DNA from 2 places in the Enterococcus mundtii genome. Region 2 is predicted to be linked to the other one. Evidence: a T-box and tRNA genes for the amino acid it is inferred to sense, from the RefSeq annotation. Region 2 holds a T-box; the other holds one or more tRNA genes.

Region 1 (7,881 bases), 1.6 Mb from region 2:
TTTTAGGATCGAGATGAAAAAGACTCATCAGATCAAAGCCGCATTGATCTTGGATGTACCCATCGGTCATTTGCGTATGTTAAAAGAAGAAATCGAAATGCATTTTAGAAGTACATATTCCGTTGATATCTTGTCACCATTTGATCTGTTTAGCCAAGCAAAATTAGAAAAATATGACTGTGTGTTGACAGATGTTTGTACAATCCGAGGGTCCGTCGAACAATCGAGGGTCATTGGTATTCCCCATTATTTCGATAATGAGTTCATTCACAAATTGCATACTTTTATTATAAACAGAAAAGAAAGTATCCAGTTATTTAGAAAAGAACTTGTGATGCAATCTATTTAATAATCCAATTTATTAGATATGCCTAAACTGGCATATCTTTTCTTGTTCTTAATTAATAAAAATCCAATAAACCATTGGTAAATACTCACTTTGAAAATAGTTGTAAATAGAGCAATCACTGAATAAATGAGAATACCTTATCTTTATTCAACTATACCAATTTTTTTAATGATGGAATTATTGATATTTTCAATACATTTCCCTATAAGTTCTATCGTTATTTTACCAAGCAGTCGGTAGATTGAGATTATTTTTAGATAAATCACTATGTTAAAAATAATGTAGACGTTCAATATTTTTTGTTTGGAGAGGTGGAAACGAAATGAGAGAAATCTTAGATGGACGTTTGAAACGTCAGTTGAAGATTTTGGAAATATTATGGGATACTCAGTGGATGACGACAGCTGAATTAGCCGAAATGATCGAAAGCTCAGAAAAAACAACTCGAAATGATCTTTCGCAAATCAATGAGATGATTGCACCACTGACAATTGAAACCTCCTTTAGATCAGGAGTATTGCTAAAGAAAAATCTGAAAACACCGAAAGCATTCATCTATTCAAAAATTTCAAGTAAGAGTTTGGAATACACCTTACTTGAAACACTATTTTTTAGAAAAGTAAGTTCAAAAGATGATCTAAGTGATAGTTTATATATATCTGAAACACAAGTATCACGTATTATTAATCGAATTAATCAAGTCATCAGTAAGTATGATTTTAAAATCAATAATCATCTCGATATTGTAGGTAATGAAGGGAATATTAGAGATTTTTTTTCTGCTTTCTTTGCAGAAAAATATAATTTACCTGAGAATCTAATGAAAATCGATGATATCTCTCTGATCACGGATATCATCGAAGTATTTGTAAAAGAGAATACGATCTGGGCATTAGTCAATAATGACAGCCACTTGTTTTTAGGAAATATGAAATTTCATTTATTTATATGTTTTATTCGTTTAAAGCAAGATTATAAGTTGATATCGGGGAATGTACCGTTTATTTTTCAACATTTCGCAAATGAAACAGAACTTTTAGGACGTATCGATGAAAATTTTGCTGTCCATCTAAGAGAAGAAAACCTCCAACAACTTTTCTATGAGTTTTATCAACCGATTCATCCAACTTTACGATTACAATATTTAAATGTCCAAGTTGATGCAGTAAATCAAAAAAATAAACTTAATCAAGTAATAGAATACTTAGAAAATAAGTTTGGTATAGTTTGTGAAAATCGTGATCAATTGATTCATGATATTTATTGGACAACCATGAATATGGTAAGACCCACCTATATTTTACATAATAAGAAACGAGAATTCTTTCAAAACGTAAAAAGAGACAGTCCCACACTAGTTAAAGATCTAGAAGAACGTTTTTTTGAGATTTATCAGACATTAGGATCTGCATTTCATAGCTATCTAGATGAAATGATCCATCAATCCGTCTTCAAGTTGTTGACTTCCTGGTCAGAGCTATGGGTACAAGTACGGAAGCAAAAGATAAAACTCCATGTCGCACTATTATTAGATAGTTCTTATGATCATATGCGTATGCTCAAAGAGGAAATCAAATTTTATTTTCGACATAATATCAGTATAGAGATTCTCAACCCTGCGACAAAAATACAAAATGATTATTTAAAAAAGTTTGATTGTCTTCTGACAGATATATATTCCAATGACTACTTTGAAGTGCCTACTCTTGGGATTTCTAACTATTTAGATGAAGCGATCATTGATAAATTGGTCGAGTACTATCACATCAAAGTGGATGAACTTGCTGAGATTTGATCTACTATACAAAAATCAGTTGGCAATTGTTTCAGGATAGTTATTCGATTCCGCGATATCTTACTCAATTATTTCTTTTGGTGGGAATTATTAAGAAAAGTTCAGACTGGTTGGTTAAAATAATATGTTATTTATTTTTTCTTGGTTTCATATGGACTCTATAATGCTATCTTATCACTGTTATATATGGGGTATTAGTCAATAAGTGTAAGTCTTGTTTGTATTTGTTACTAAAATAAATAACTATATATTCTTATTTTATTTACCAAACTGGCGGTAAAACTTGGTTTTAAAAGTGTTGGTTTTTTAAGGATAATTGTTTTGTGGGAATCGTGTCGTTTATATTAGGAGGTGAAGGGTAAGATAAAAAAGACGATGTATTACATGATAGGTGTGTTGCTGTTATGCGTTATGAGCCCAACTGTCTATCATGCTCAACAATCAGAAATACAAACAGTTCATGTCGAAGCAACGATCGGTGATTTAGGTAATAGTTCCGAAAATCAAGACGACACAGGGCAGAGTACCCAAAATGAAGAACAGCAAGCTACAGGTCCAACATCAAACAAAAGTGAAGGTTCTTCCTCTAATTTCCCACAAACTGGGGAACGTTTGACCAATGGAATTGCTTTGATCGGTTTATTGCTTACTCTTTTTTCGATAGGATTGTTTTATACGTTCAATCAAAAAGAAGAACGACTACAAAAAATTTAGTGAAATAATATAGGTTATTTCAGCAAGGAGAGAAATTCAATATGAAGAAGCTAAGTAATTTAGCGATTGTATCTACAATTTTATTAAGTGGTTTGGGACTTGGATCAATGAACGCTGCTGCCAATGATTTGGGATGGATTCCTGGACAACCAGATAATACACCGGGGCAAACGATTAAAGGTGATGACAAAGCCGATGTTCAAGTTTCAGGGTGGATCGGAGAATGGGATCCAGTTGATCCAGAAGATAAACGCTATATCGATATCACGATCCCTACGACTGTAAGATATGCAAATGCGATGGCAGAAGATGGAACGCCTCAACCAGAGATCGTTTCACCATTATATGCAATGACAAATAATTCAACTTCACATAGAGTGATGATCGAAGTAGAAAGTTTTGCGGAGACAAGCTCAACTGGGATCACTCAAGATTTGTTCTTTACACCATTAAATGAAGCAGCGGTTCGTTTGCAAAGTGCTTCTGGACAGTTCTTGGATACTCGTACTTATTTGACAACTATTGGGACAGGCCAAACAAAATCCTTGAAATTTGAAGGAGCAATCACTAGTCCATTCCAACAAGATGTTATTGTGACACCTGCATACACGATGTCATTCCATTTTTCTGCATTGGCTAACTAATCTTAGCAAAGTTGATAAGTATTCCATTACCTAATTTAGTAGAAAGAGTCTGAATGACAGACTTTTCACTTATAATTTGAGAAAGGAGGTTGAGAAAAATGGCACATAGTAATAATATTGAAAAAAAGAATCATAGTAAAAAGAAGAGAACTTATATCTTGTTTTCTTTGCTACTCGTATGTCTTGTAGCAGGGATTGGCGGATACTTTTATTTTAATCAATCTCCTCCTCAAGTAGTGGCAGGGTTGCCTGATTTAGATGATAATCTGTCAAGATTGAGTAATGAAGATATTTTAAAAGCAATGCAAGATCAAGTGGATAAAGACAAAATGCGTATTCTTTTGAAACATGATATAGAGGTTGATAAAGAAGGAAAAGCGAGTGTCGATGTACGTAATAATGGTCAGAATGCATTCAATATCCAAGTAGAATACTATCTAGCATCCAATAATAAACAATTGTATAAATCAGGATTGATTCCTCCAAACAACCGAATAGACTCTATCCCTTTTGAGAATCTACCTGATGCTGGCAGTCATGATGTTAGAATTTTATACAATATTTATAACGAAGAAAAATTGGTCAATACAACAACGATCGATGGTACAATCAATATTAGTTGATCGCTGATTGAAGTTAACATAAATAAAAAATGGAAGGCTCAGAAAATAGATAATCTATTTTCGAGCCTTCCATTTTTTATTTATTTAGCTTTTAACTCAATGTTAAATCGTTCTTAGTACCAACCGTTAGCTAACCAGAAAGCTTGTGCCGCTTCCCAAGAGCCATAACGAGAGGCAACATATTGTTCTGCTACTCTTTCTTGATTGGCAGCAGAGTAGTCACCGTTCAAGTAAGAAGAGTCTAATTGGTAACGGCCGATATAGCGTCCGTTTGTTGCTGTGTAAGAACCGCTAGATTCTTTTTGTGCGATCCATTCTTTGGCATCGTTCGTACCAGTTGAAACAGCTACTTCAGTAGCAGGTGCTTGTTCCACAACTGGCGCTTCTTCTACTACAGGAGCTTGTTCCACTACAGGTGTTTCCACAACTGGAGCTGTTTCTTGAACAGGTTCTACAGGCGCTTGAGTAGCGACAGGAGCAGCTGCTTGTTCACCAGTAGGAATAGTTAATTCTTGACCTGAAAAGATCAGGTGAATGTTTGAGATTGAGTTCGCTTCGGCAATTGTTTGGATCAAGGAGTTGTCACCAACGTATTTTTGAGAAATCGTTGATAAAGTATCACCTGATTGAACAGTGTAGGCTTCGTCTGCGTGTGCAGAAGTACCCATAAATAATGCAGCGCCGGCGGCCAAAGTTGTTCCAAAAAGAATAGTTTTAAGTGATTTCATGAAAGATCTCCTTCGTATTTTAAAAAGTTATTTTGATTAGCTGTTTTCGCTAACGAGTAATACTTTACCATGATGAGACATTTCATAGGTGATAAAAACGTAACAGTTTATGACAAAGCTACCTTTTTTGTAATATTTAACGAAACATATGTAACCGAAAAACGCTTTCTTTCCTTTAATTAAAAGAATGTATGTTCTCGTTTTTTGATAAGAAAAATTAGTTAAGAAAATATTAAGCGGGCAATAAATATGTTTTTTCTATTGTAGAAGATAAAATGGCTGGATATCAATCAATCATAATAGCTATTCTTAAGTCTATAGACGACAATACGAAGAAGTTAATCAATAAAAAAACATGGAGCAAATGTTTGCCCCATGTTCTAAAAAAATCAAATCCCAATTATTGATGTTCTACACGATTGGAGATCATTGGAAAGAATTTCAAACAATAAATAGCACAAATCCCAACAATAATATATATAGCTTTAGCTAAAATAGTCGTAGAGCCGCCTGCAATCGTCGCAACTAAATCAAATTCTAATAAACCGACTAATAACCAGTTCAATCCTCCAACAATCAACAATGTTAAAGCAATCATATCTAAAGTTTTCATTGAAATTACCCCTTTCCTATATGACATACTATTATTATAAAACAATTAAAGAATTTGTACTAAAATATTGCCTGTAATTTAATTTATAGTCCTTTCATTTCAACGTTTTATAGAATTTGAAAATTAAAAATAGATATGTCTTGACAATAGATAAGTAAAAGATTAGATTTAGCTGGTTATAAAATAATAATATTTATTAAGGAGAAGAACATGAAAAAAAAATGGATGATTACTGGATTGATTGCATTGTTGCTAGGGGGGATTGGTTATACAGGCACACGGTTTGCAGGAGAAGTTTTATTCTGGGGTGGGGAATCTGATATCACTAAGATCAACGAAAATTTAGAAAAACTTGATCAACAGTTAACAAACCATAACCAAAAAATCACTGACTTGAATAGTCAATTAGCAATAAAAAATCAAGATCTTCAAAACATACAAACAAAAGCGCAAGAATACCAAACAAAGATCACTGACTTGGAAACGCAAAAAAGCCAATTGGTTGCTGAACATGCAAATTTACAAAACCAATTAACCAGTAAAGAAAACCAACTAAATGACAAACAAATCGAGATTAACAATAAGATCAATGAAATCACTCAAAAAATAAACGAAATCAACACCCTAAATAGTCAATGGAATACTAGACTCCAAGAGATTCAGGGCAAATATACAGAGATGCAAAGTACTGTCAATCAGTTAAACGAGCAAATCAACCAATTAAATCGAGAAAAAACAAATTTACAAACTGATTTAGCAACCACGAAGAAACAATTAGAAACTATTTCAGCAGAAAATAGTAATTTGAGAAGTTATATCGCACAATTAGAAAAAGCGAGAAACGATGCAAAGCAAACGGCGGAAAAATCTCAACAAATCGTTGATCGCCAAGTGAATAAGTAGACGTTAAAGATACTTTTTTTAGAGTTGTTTTTTCAAGGAAAATCACTTGAAAAACGGAACGTTTGTTCGTATAATGGTGATGAGGGGAGAGATGACAATGGAAAGAAAATATGGCACGGTCTCAAAAATCAGAACGATCAAACTAGGGGAACGACCACTGATCCGTTTTACTTTAGGGTCAGAGAATTGCTTGATTGCTAATCATAGTCTTAATTTTATTGCCGATGTCGATGAAGGAATGAAGATATTTGTGAAAGGCTACTATAATAACCGTAAGCAATTTGTCGTCAAAGACTACACGGTATTAGAAAAACCAAACATTGTTGTCGCTTTTGAAAATAGTCTCTTCCCTAAACAGAAGATCATCAAATGAGAGAACAAAAACAATGTTTGATAGCAATGACGAATGGATTACTCTTATATAGGTAGAAAAAAATGTAAATTGACTCGTTGAACTGCCTTGTTTTTCAAATAAAAACAAAAAAACTCATGGCATAAACCATGAGTTTTACTTATTTATGCAGACGATGGGATTTGAACCCACACGAGCTTGCGCTCACAAGACCCTCAATCTTGCATGTCTGCCGTTCCATCACGTCTGCAAGAAACAACACTTTAATCATAGCGAGTAACGAAATAGATGTCAAGATATGAAAGAGGAAAATCATGAATAAATATGATGGAGAATTTTCCATTTTAGGAATGGTGGCAGGCATGATCATTGGATCAGCATTCGGACAATTGATCATGGGGATATTCTTAGGTGTGATCATTGGGATCGCTATGGATTGGGCAGCAAATCTTTGGAACGATCGACATGAAAGATAAAAGTAAAAAAAGTTGATTTTCATCTAGGATTTTTTTAAAACGGTGGCAAAAACCAGATGAATGGAGTATGATATGGAAATAAATAGGTATAATCAGAAATTTCTAACTTTTTTGAAACGAGGGATTGGATCACTATGAGAGAATTTGAAAAATCCAACAAATTAGAAGGCGTAAGTTACGATGTCCGGGGACCGGTTCTTGAAGAAGCAGAGCGAATGCAAGAAGAGGGCATCAGTATTTTAAAATTGAATACGGGAAATCCAGCACCATTTGGATTTGAGGCACCAAATGAAGTGATCCGTGATTTGATCATGAATGCTAGAGATTCAGAAGGCTATTCGGATTCAAAAGGGATTTTTTCTGCACGAAAAGCGATTGAACAGTATTGTCAATTGAAAAAATTTCCAAATGTGACGATCAATGATATCTATACTGGTAATGGGGTCAGTGAGCTGATCACGATGTGTATGCAAGGGCTACTGGACAATGGCGATGAAGTATTAGTGCCAATGCCAGATTATCCTTTATGGACAGCTTCTGTTTCTTTGGCTGGAGGAAAACCAGTTCATTATGTATGCGATGAACAAGCCGAATGGTATCCAGATATTGAGGATATCAAATCCAAAGTTACTAGCCGAACAAAGGCAATCGTGATCATCAATCCTAATAACCCAACAGGAGCTT
Region 2 (7,881 bases):
AAGGTAAGGCATCGACTTTATATGCTTCATTGACAAAGACCATCAATTGAGAAATCGCTGTATTGAAATGTAGATTTTCGTAATCTTCTGTGACTTTTTTAACTGTTTGGTGGTATACTTTATCAAGTTTACCGTCATTCAGTGTCGTGATACGATCACGCATTTTATTGTTTTCGTCCACGATCAAGCGCCAAACACGATCTAAGAATTTACGGCTACCTTCTAAGCCATTTTCACTCCAAGCAATCGATGCGTCTAATGGGCCCATGAACATTTCGTAGAGACGTAACGTGTCCGCACCATATGCTTCTACGACATCGTCAGGATTGACAACATTGCCACGAGATTTAGACATTTTTTCGTTGTTTTCTCCAAGGATCATTCCTTGATTGAACAATTTTTCAAAAGGCTCTTTTGTTGGTACCACGCCAATATCGTAAAGGAATTTATGCCAGAAGCGAGCATACAATAGGTGAAGTACCGCATGTTCTGCCCCACCGATATAAATATCTACTGGTAACCATCGTTCTAGTTTTTCATAGTTAGCTAATTCTTTTTTATTATGTGGATCGATATAGCGTAGGTAATACCATGAGCTTCCTGCCCATTGTGGCATCGTATTCGTTTCACGACGGCCTTTTTTACCTGTTTCAGGATCAACGACATTGACCCACTCGTCAATGTTTGCTAATGGTGACTCCCCTGTTCCACTTGGTTGGATATTGCTTGTTTTTGGTAAACGTAGTGGTAATTCTTCTTCTGATACAGTTGTCACTGTGCCGTCTTCCCAATGGATGATTGGGATTGGTTCTCCCCAATAACGTTGACGAGAAAACAACCAATCACGCAAGCGATAGCTGACTTCTTTTTTCCCAACGCCATGTTCTTCCAACCATTGATTCATCGCATCGATGGCTTCTTCTTTATTCAATCCGTTCAAGAAATCAGAATTGATATGCGCACCATCTTCTGTGTAGGCAGCTGCTGAAGTATCTCCACCTTCGATGACTGGTAAGATTTCTAGATCAAACGTTTGTGCAAACTCGTAATCACGTTCATCATGTGCCGGTACTGCCATGATCGCACCTGTGCCATAAGAAGCTAACACATAATCAGCGATCCAGATAGGGATTTCCTTGCCATTTACTGGGTTGATCGCATACGCACCTGTAAATACACCTGTTTTTTCTTTAGCAAGATCTGTTCGTTTAAGATCTGATTTTTTCGCTGTTTCTGCGATATACGCTTCGACTGCTTCTTTTTGTTCTGGAGTTGTGATCTCACGAACTAAGTCTAGCTCTGGTGCTAGCACAGAGTAGGTTGCCCCAAATAACGTATCTGGACGTGTGGTAAAGACCGTATATTCTTTGTCTGTGCCAGCCACTTTAAACGTGACATTTGCTCCGACTGAACGACCGATCCAGTTACGTTGCATTTCTTTGATGCTTTCGGGCCAATCCACAAGCTCTAGGTCATCGATCAAACGATCTGCATAAGCGGTGATTTTCAGCATCCATTGACGCATTGGTTTACGGATGACATCATAGCCACCACGTTCACTTTTGCCGTCGATCACTTCTTCGTTTGAGATCACGGTGCCTAGTTCAGGTACCCAGTTCACGGCTACTTCTGCTTCATAGGCTAAGCCTTTTTCGTATAATTTAGTAAAAATCCATTGAGTCCATTTGTAGTACTCAGGATCTGTTGTGTTGACTTCACGATTCCAATCGTAACTAAAACCAAGTGAATTGATTTGGCGACGGAAGGTTTCAATATTTTTTTGCGTAAATTCTGCAGGGTCATTGCCTGTGTCCAATGCGTATTGCTCTGCCGGTAGTCCAAATGCATCCCACCCCATTGGATGTAACACGTTGAAGCCTTGACTACGTTTGAAACGAGCTAGGATATCTGTTGCTGTATAGCCTTCTGGATGCCCAACATGCAGACCTTGTCCTGATGGATATGGAAACATATCCAACGCATAGAATTTTGGTTTACCTGGTTCATCATGCGTATTAAAGGTGTTATTTTTTGCCCAATATTTTTGCCATTTTTTTTCAATTTCTTTGTGATTATAGCTCATCTTGAACCCCCTATTTTGATGTAATGATCTGTTTCTCTTTTAGAAGCTGGCCTTGAAAAACAAAAAAATCCTATAAAAAGATTGCTCTTTTTATAGGACGTAATCTACGTGGTACCACCTAATTTTGCCTTACTGAACAAGGCCTTGAACGTTGTAACGGTCGTCACCGCCTCTGCTTACTGGGAGAACTGTTCAGCAGGTGCAACTCAAAGGCGAGTTCAAAAGCGTCCGTACACATTTTCACCAACCATGTGCTCTCTAAAACTTTCGACTTTTTACTACTTCCTTTTCAAACGTTGATCAACTAAATTTTTAGTAGCTTCATAGTAACAAATATTATTGAATCAATCAACTATTATTTCAGTTAGAACGATTATTTTGCAACGATCAAACTTTGACCTGGGTAGATAAAGTTATTTTTGATGTTGTTCCACTCAATCAATTGCGTCATTGAGATGCCATGGCTATCAGCTACACCCCAAACGGATTCACCTGCTTTGACTGTGTAACGTTTGCCATCATTAGACGTAGGTGCTGCTGTTGTATTTCCTTTTTTCACGACCACTTTTTGGCCTGGATAGATGAAATTGTTTTTGATATTGTTCCATTCGATCAGTTGATCCATCGTGATGCCGTGTTTGTCAGCTACACCCCAAACGGATTCACCTGCTTTGACCGTATAGATCGTATCACCAGACGTTGATGTGTTCGTTGCTGCTGACGTATTCGGCGTGCTTGGAGCAGCTGCCGGTGTTGTTGTCGGTGTAGATGTTGGCGCCGCTGTACTACCGCCTTTTACAATCAGCTTTTGACCTGGGTAGATGAAGTTATTTTTGATATTGTTCCATTCAATCAATTGGTTCATTGAGATCCCATTTTTATTTGCGACGCTCCACACAGATTCCCCTGCTTTGACCGTGTAGGTGCCTGAGCCTTGGCTTGCTGTGTTTGAAGTCGTTGGATTATTCGTCGTTGTTGAAGGTGCTGGATTCGTTGATGCAGTGCTTGATGCAGTGCTTGATGCGCCACCATTTGAAACAACCAACTGTTGTCCTGGGTAAATAAAGTTGTTCTTGATGTTGTTCCATTGGATCAACTGTGCCATTGAGATGCCATGGGCATGAGACACACCCCAGACAGAATCACCTGCTTTGACCGTATATTTTGCACCAGAAACTGAAGCACCTGTACTTGGTGTTGATGGTGTTGTGCTTGGTGTCGATGGTGTATTTACAGAAGCAGACCCACCATTAGAAACGATCAAGCTTTGTCCTGGATAAACAAAATTATTCTTGATATTATTCCATTGGATCAATTGTGCCATTGAGATGCCGTGGGCATTCGAGATACCCCAAACAGAGTCACCTGCTTTGACTGTATAACGCGTACCGGACGAATTGTTTGTTGTTGTTCCAGCAGAACTGCTACCTGTAGAAGCTGTATTGTTTCCTGAATTTGTTGTTGAAGAACCGCCAGCTGTACCACCTTTGATCGTCAACTTTTGTCCTGGATAAACAAAATTATTTTTAATATTATTCCATTCGATCAATTGCGCCATTGAGATGCCATGAGCATTTGAGATGCCCCAAACAGAATCACCTGATTTTACTGTGTACGTCGTTGAACCAGTAGTCGTACTTCCACTAGTATTTCCTGTATTCGTGCTTCCAGTGTTGGTGCTTCCTGTATTTGTACTTCCTGTGTTCCCTGTATTGATCGTATTGCCGCCGCCAGTAGTCGCACCACCGCCTGCATTTCCAGTTGCTGGTGTGTCATATTTAGTCAAGCCATACGTCATGATAAGATTGTTTAATTTTGTCGCATAACTTGGGTCCGTCGCATAGCGTCCTGTCAAATGGGCAGTAGCATCCGTATAAGAACGAGTATTACTCTTCCAAGCACCTGCATAGTAGTAGCCATTACCAAATGAAGTATTTCTAAGTACATAGGCATTGTCACTAAAAGACTCTGCGAAAGAAGGATATTGACGGAAAGGTTCTTTTTTCGTCACCCATTGGTTGTTCAAGAATTCAAGCGTGTCCATATAAACAGTTTGTCCTTGGTAGCTTCCTTTGATCCCAAATAAGTTATGATACGGTGCACGTGATAATGTACTGCCACCCCAACCACTTTCGACGACTGCTTGAGCGATCATTACTGAAGCATACAAATCATTCGCGTTTGCGATCGGTTGTGCAAATGTGGCAATTTCTGTGATAAATGCAGCGGTATTGATCCGAGAGTTCATTTGGATCGGTGTTTCATCCGCATTGACAGCGACTGATTGTAATACTGGTGCGACAGCTGAACAGCCCACCATTGCGGTTCCGACGATTGCCGCACTTCGCTTTACTTTACGGTAACGCTTTGCTTGTTCCAGACGTCTGCGTTCTTTTCGTCCTACTAATTCCTTTTGCATATACTATCCCCCATATTTAATTACTTTTATCTATCCTTATCAATAATTATAACTTCTCTTAATATTTATTAAAAGTTATTTAAGACTATTACGTTGTTTTGTAATCTTTATGTAATCTTTCGTAATTTTTTGATTTGACGCTTTTGTTAACCCTTTAATCAAACGATTCCGAGTTATTAAATTATATATGATCACCTATTTTTTAAATTAAATATGTCGGTTATATTACTTGAGGGTTGCTATTACATTACAACTTGCATAACAATATGTTTTTATTCATTGATCCAAGTGAACAGGAATAGAAAACTCTTGTTTTTCGTTCTTATAATAAATGCTATAATGGTTGGGCATGAAGGAGGAGTTAAATGAAAAATAAAAGAATCTTCCAAATCTCAGCCGCAAGTTGCTTCTTGCTTTTTCTAGCGTTGAGTCTACTTGTCTTATTTCGCGTGGATCTATTGTCTAGTTTTGACCAAACACTGACCCATTGGATTCGTATTCCTTATCCTGATTGGAATCCATTTCAGCGGTTGATCACGACATTTGGAAATGCAATAACTGTCATTTTAGTATTTGGATTAGTTGCTCTTTGGTTGTGGCACAAGAAAAAAAGAAAAGAACTGTATTGGTTCATCTTCAACTTTGTGCTAGTTGCTGGGATATTAAATCCACTAATCAAGCTGTTGGTGATGCGTGACCGTCCAAGTCTGCAACATTTAGTGGTCGAAACGACATATAGTTTTCCCAGCGGACATGCCGCAACGAGTATGATCTTGTATGGCACACTGATTTTTTTGATGCCATCTTTGATCAAGACGAGAGAATGGGCATGGATGATCCAAGTATTGTTAGGTTTATTGATTCTGAGTATTGGCGCTAGTCGTGTCTATCTGGGTGTCCATTATCCTAGTGATATCCTCGGTGGTTATAGCTTGAGCCTGTTTTGGTTATGCTTGACTTATCCTTGGTATGTCCAACAACGCTTGCCATTTACACAATCAAATAGGAAGAAGGGATTTTAATGGAATTTCCTTATGCTGAAGGAAATAAACGTTACCATTCTTGGAATTATGCGTTACGCCATGAATTTGGTGGAAAAATTTTTAAAGTACCTATCGATGGTGGCTTTGATTGTCCCAATCGTGACGGGACAGTTGCCCATGGTGGCTGTACCTTTTGTAGTGTTTCTGGCTCTGGTGATATGATCGTTGCTCCAGAAGAGCCACTACCGATCCAATTTCAAAAAGAAATCGATATGATGCACAAAAAATGGCCACAAGTGAATCAATACATCGTTTACTTTCAAAATTTCACAAACACCCATGCGCCAGTCGAAGTCATTCGTGAACGATTTGAACAGGTCATCAATCTACCGGGTGTCGTTGGTTTATCAATTGGTACTAGACCAGATTGCTTACCCGATGAAGTCGTTGATTACTTAGCTGAATTGAATCAACGTTTATATTTATGGGTAGAATTGGGCTTACAAACGACTTATGAAGAAACCTCCATCCTGATCAATCGAGCCCATGATTATCAGACGTACCTAGACGGTGTTGCGAAATTACGGAAGCACGACATACGTGTATGTACGCATTTGATCAACGGTTTACCGGGAGAATCCTTGGAAATGATGCGGGAAAATGTTCGTCGCACGATCTTAGATTCTGATATCCAAGGAATCAAACTACATTTGATGCACTTGATGCGTAAAACGAAGATGTTACGAGACTATCATGAGGGCAGACTGCAGTTGATGAGTCGAGCAGATTATGTATCTGTCATTTGTGACCAACTGGAAATGATTCCTCAAGAGATCATCATCCATCGTTTGACTGGCGATGCACCTTGGGACTCCTTGATCGGGCCAATGTGGAGTTTGAAAAAATGGGAAGTCTTGAATGCGATCGATGAAGAAATGATTCGTCGCAATAGTTACCAAGGAAAGTACAATATTCGAGAGGGAGTCAAAAGCGGATGTTAAAAACGGCACTTCATTTTAGCCATACGCTATTGGAGGAAATCATCCAACCGGGAGATCATGTGATTGATGCGACGATGGGTAATGGGTATGACACCGTTTTTCTAGCAGAAAAAGTCGGAAAAACCGGTCAGGTATATAGTTTTGATATCCAAAAACAAGCATTGGCGTCCACGCAACAGAAATTGTCAGAAAACGGCTTATTGGAGCGGACGACCCTGTTTTTACAAGGACATGAAACCATTGGTGCGGTCATTTCTGAACAACAACCCATCAAAGCCGGCATCTTCAACTTAGGCTATTTACCCAAAAGTGATAAATCCGTCATCACGCTACCTGAAACGACAAAAACAGCGATGGAAGAAATCTTGAAACGTTTAGTTCCACAAGGTCGCATGATCATCGTCGTTTATTATGGCCATCAAGGTGGCGAAGCAGAACTAGATATGGTACAAAGCTTTTGCCAAGCGTTGCCTCAAGAACAATTCAATGTTTTGAATTATCAATTTATCAATCAAAAAAATAATCCTCCGATCTTGTATTGTATCGAAAAAAAGAAAAGCCACAACTAATAAAAACCTCCTTATCTTCTAGTGTGATAAAACTGAGAAGATAAAGAGGTTTTTCATTTTTTTACCAAAACCTAACGACCAATTAGAATGCCATTTTCTTAATGGTATTCACTTGATTACATTTGTCCTATGATTTAGTGAAATACTGTTTTAGCACACGAATGATCAATATTGTTACGCCTACTGCCAAAATAAAACTGATGATGGCTATTAGGATTCCTAAAATACCCATGATGTTCTCCTTACTATGTTCTATGTAACACGCTTAGACAAAAACCACTAGCCCGCCAGCTAGTGGTTCTTGGTCGTAATATGAACCTGTTCTTTGTTGAATAAATTATACTATAATACAATTAACATTCAAGTGTGTCTGTGTATTTAGAATAGAAATTCATCGTCACTCCTATTGATCAAACGATTATCAAGAGGAATACTTGATTAAGTGCTTTTTATTGTACGTAGTCATGGTTCCTAAAATCATTGACCTGACTTAATAAGAAATCACAGATTCACTTCCCAATAACTGAAAACTATTTGCCACAACTTTTGTTACATAAATACACTAGCCTTGCTAATTTTCCAAGGTTCATGTTTGGATTCATCCAAAAGCGCCAATCAGACTGCATTACATGAAAAACACCAAACCAAGGGCTTCTTGATTTGGTGTTTTTCGACTTCCATTTGAACATTCGTTACACAATGACGGGAGTGAGACATTCGTTCTCTCCCACCACCTAAAACCGAATAAACGGCGGTAACAGAAGGAACCTCTTCGGAAATAAGGCTGAACACTTCTGTCCCAAGCGCCTACTCAAACACAAACTGA

Evidence for each region. A T-box is a leader RNA that pairs with one kind of tRNA and senses whether it is charged. The one in region 2 lies ahead of leuS (leucine--tRNA ligase), so its partner is inferred to be a tRNA-Leu.
Region 1: it encodes a tRNA-Leu, which carries the amino acid that the T-box ahead of leuS (leucine--tRNA ligase) is inferred to sense. The anticodon was not compared.

Annotation. Positions count from the first base shown of each region.
Region 1 is NZ_CP018061.1:1,075,058-1,082,938, forward strand. Features, by position in the region: gene EM4838_RS05320 (helix-turn-helix domain-containing protein) at 1-349, shown strand, start outside; gene EM4838_RS05325 (helix-turn-helix domain-containing protein) at 672-2,144, shown strand; gene EM4838_RS05330 (LPXTG cell wall anchor domain-containing protein) at 2,520-2,858, shown strand; gene EM4838_RS05335 (hypothetical protein) at 2,900-3,502, shown strand; gene EM4838_RS05340 (hypothetical protein) at 3,601-4,125, shown strand; gene apf (aggregation-promoting factor) at 4,239-4,853, opposite strand; gene EM4838_RS05350 (DUF378 domain-containing protein) at 5,254-5,466, opposite strand; gene EM4838_RS05355 (GumC domain-containing protein) at 5,677-6,369, shown strand; gene EM4838_RS05360 (hypothetical protein) at 6,467-6,742, shown strand; tRNA gene EM4838_RS16460 (tRNA-Leu) at 6,889-6,971, opposite strand; gene EM4838_RS16575 (hypothetical protein) at 7,036-7,197, shown strand; gene EM4838_RS05365 (pyridoxal phosphate-dependent aminotransferase) at 7,332-7,881, shown strand, end outside.
Region 2 is NZ_CP018061.1:2,787,961-2,795,841, forward strand. Features, by position in the region: gene leuS (leucine--tRNA ligase) at 1-2,083, opposite strand, end outside; T-box leader at 2,174-2,386, opposite strand; gene EM4838_RS12995 (LysM peptidoglycan-binding domain-containing protein) at 2,457-4,502, opposite strand; gene EM4838_RS13000 (phosphatase PAP2 family protein) at 4,868-5,524, shown strand; gene mnmL (tRNA modification radical SAM protein MnmL/YtqA) at 5,524-6,486, shown strand; gene mnmM (tRNA 5-(aminomethyl)-2-thiouridylate-methyltransferase MnmM) at 6,480-7,055, shown strand; gene EM4838_RS13015 (ABC transporter ATP-binding protein) at 7,863-7,881, opposite strand, start outside.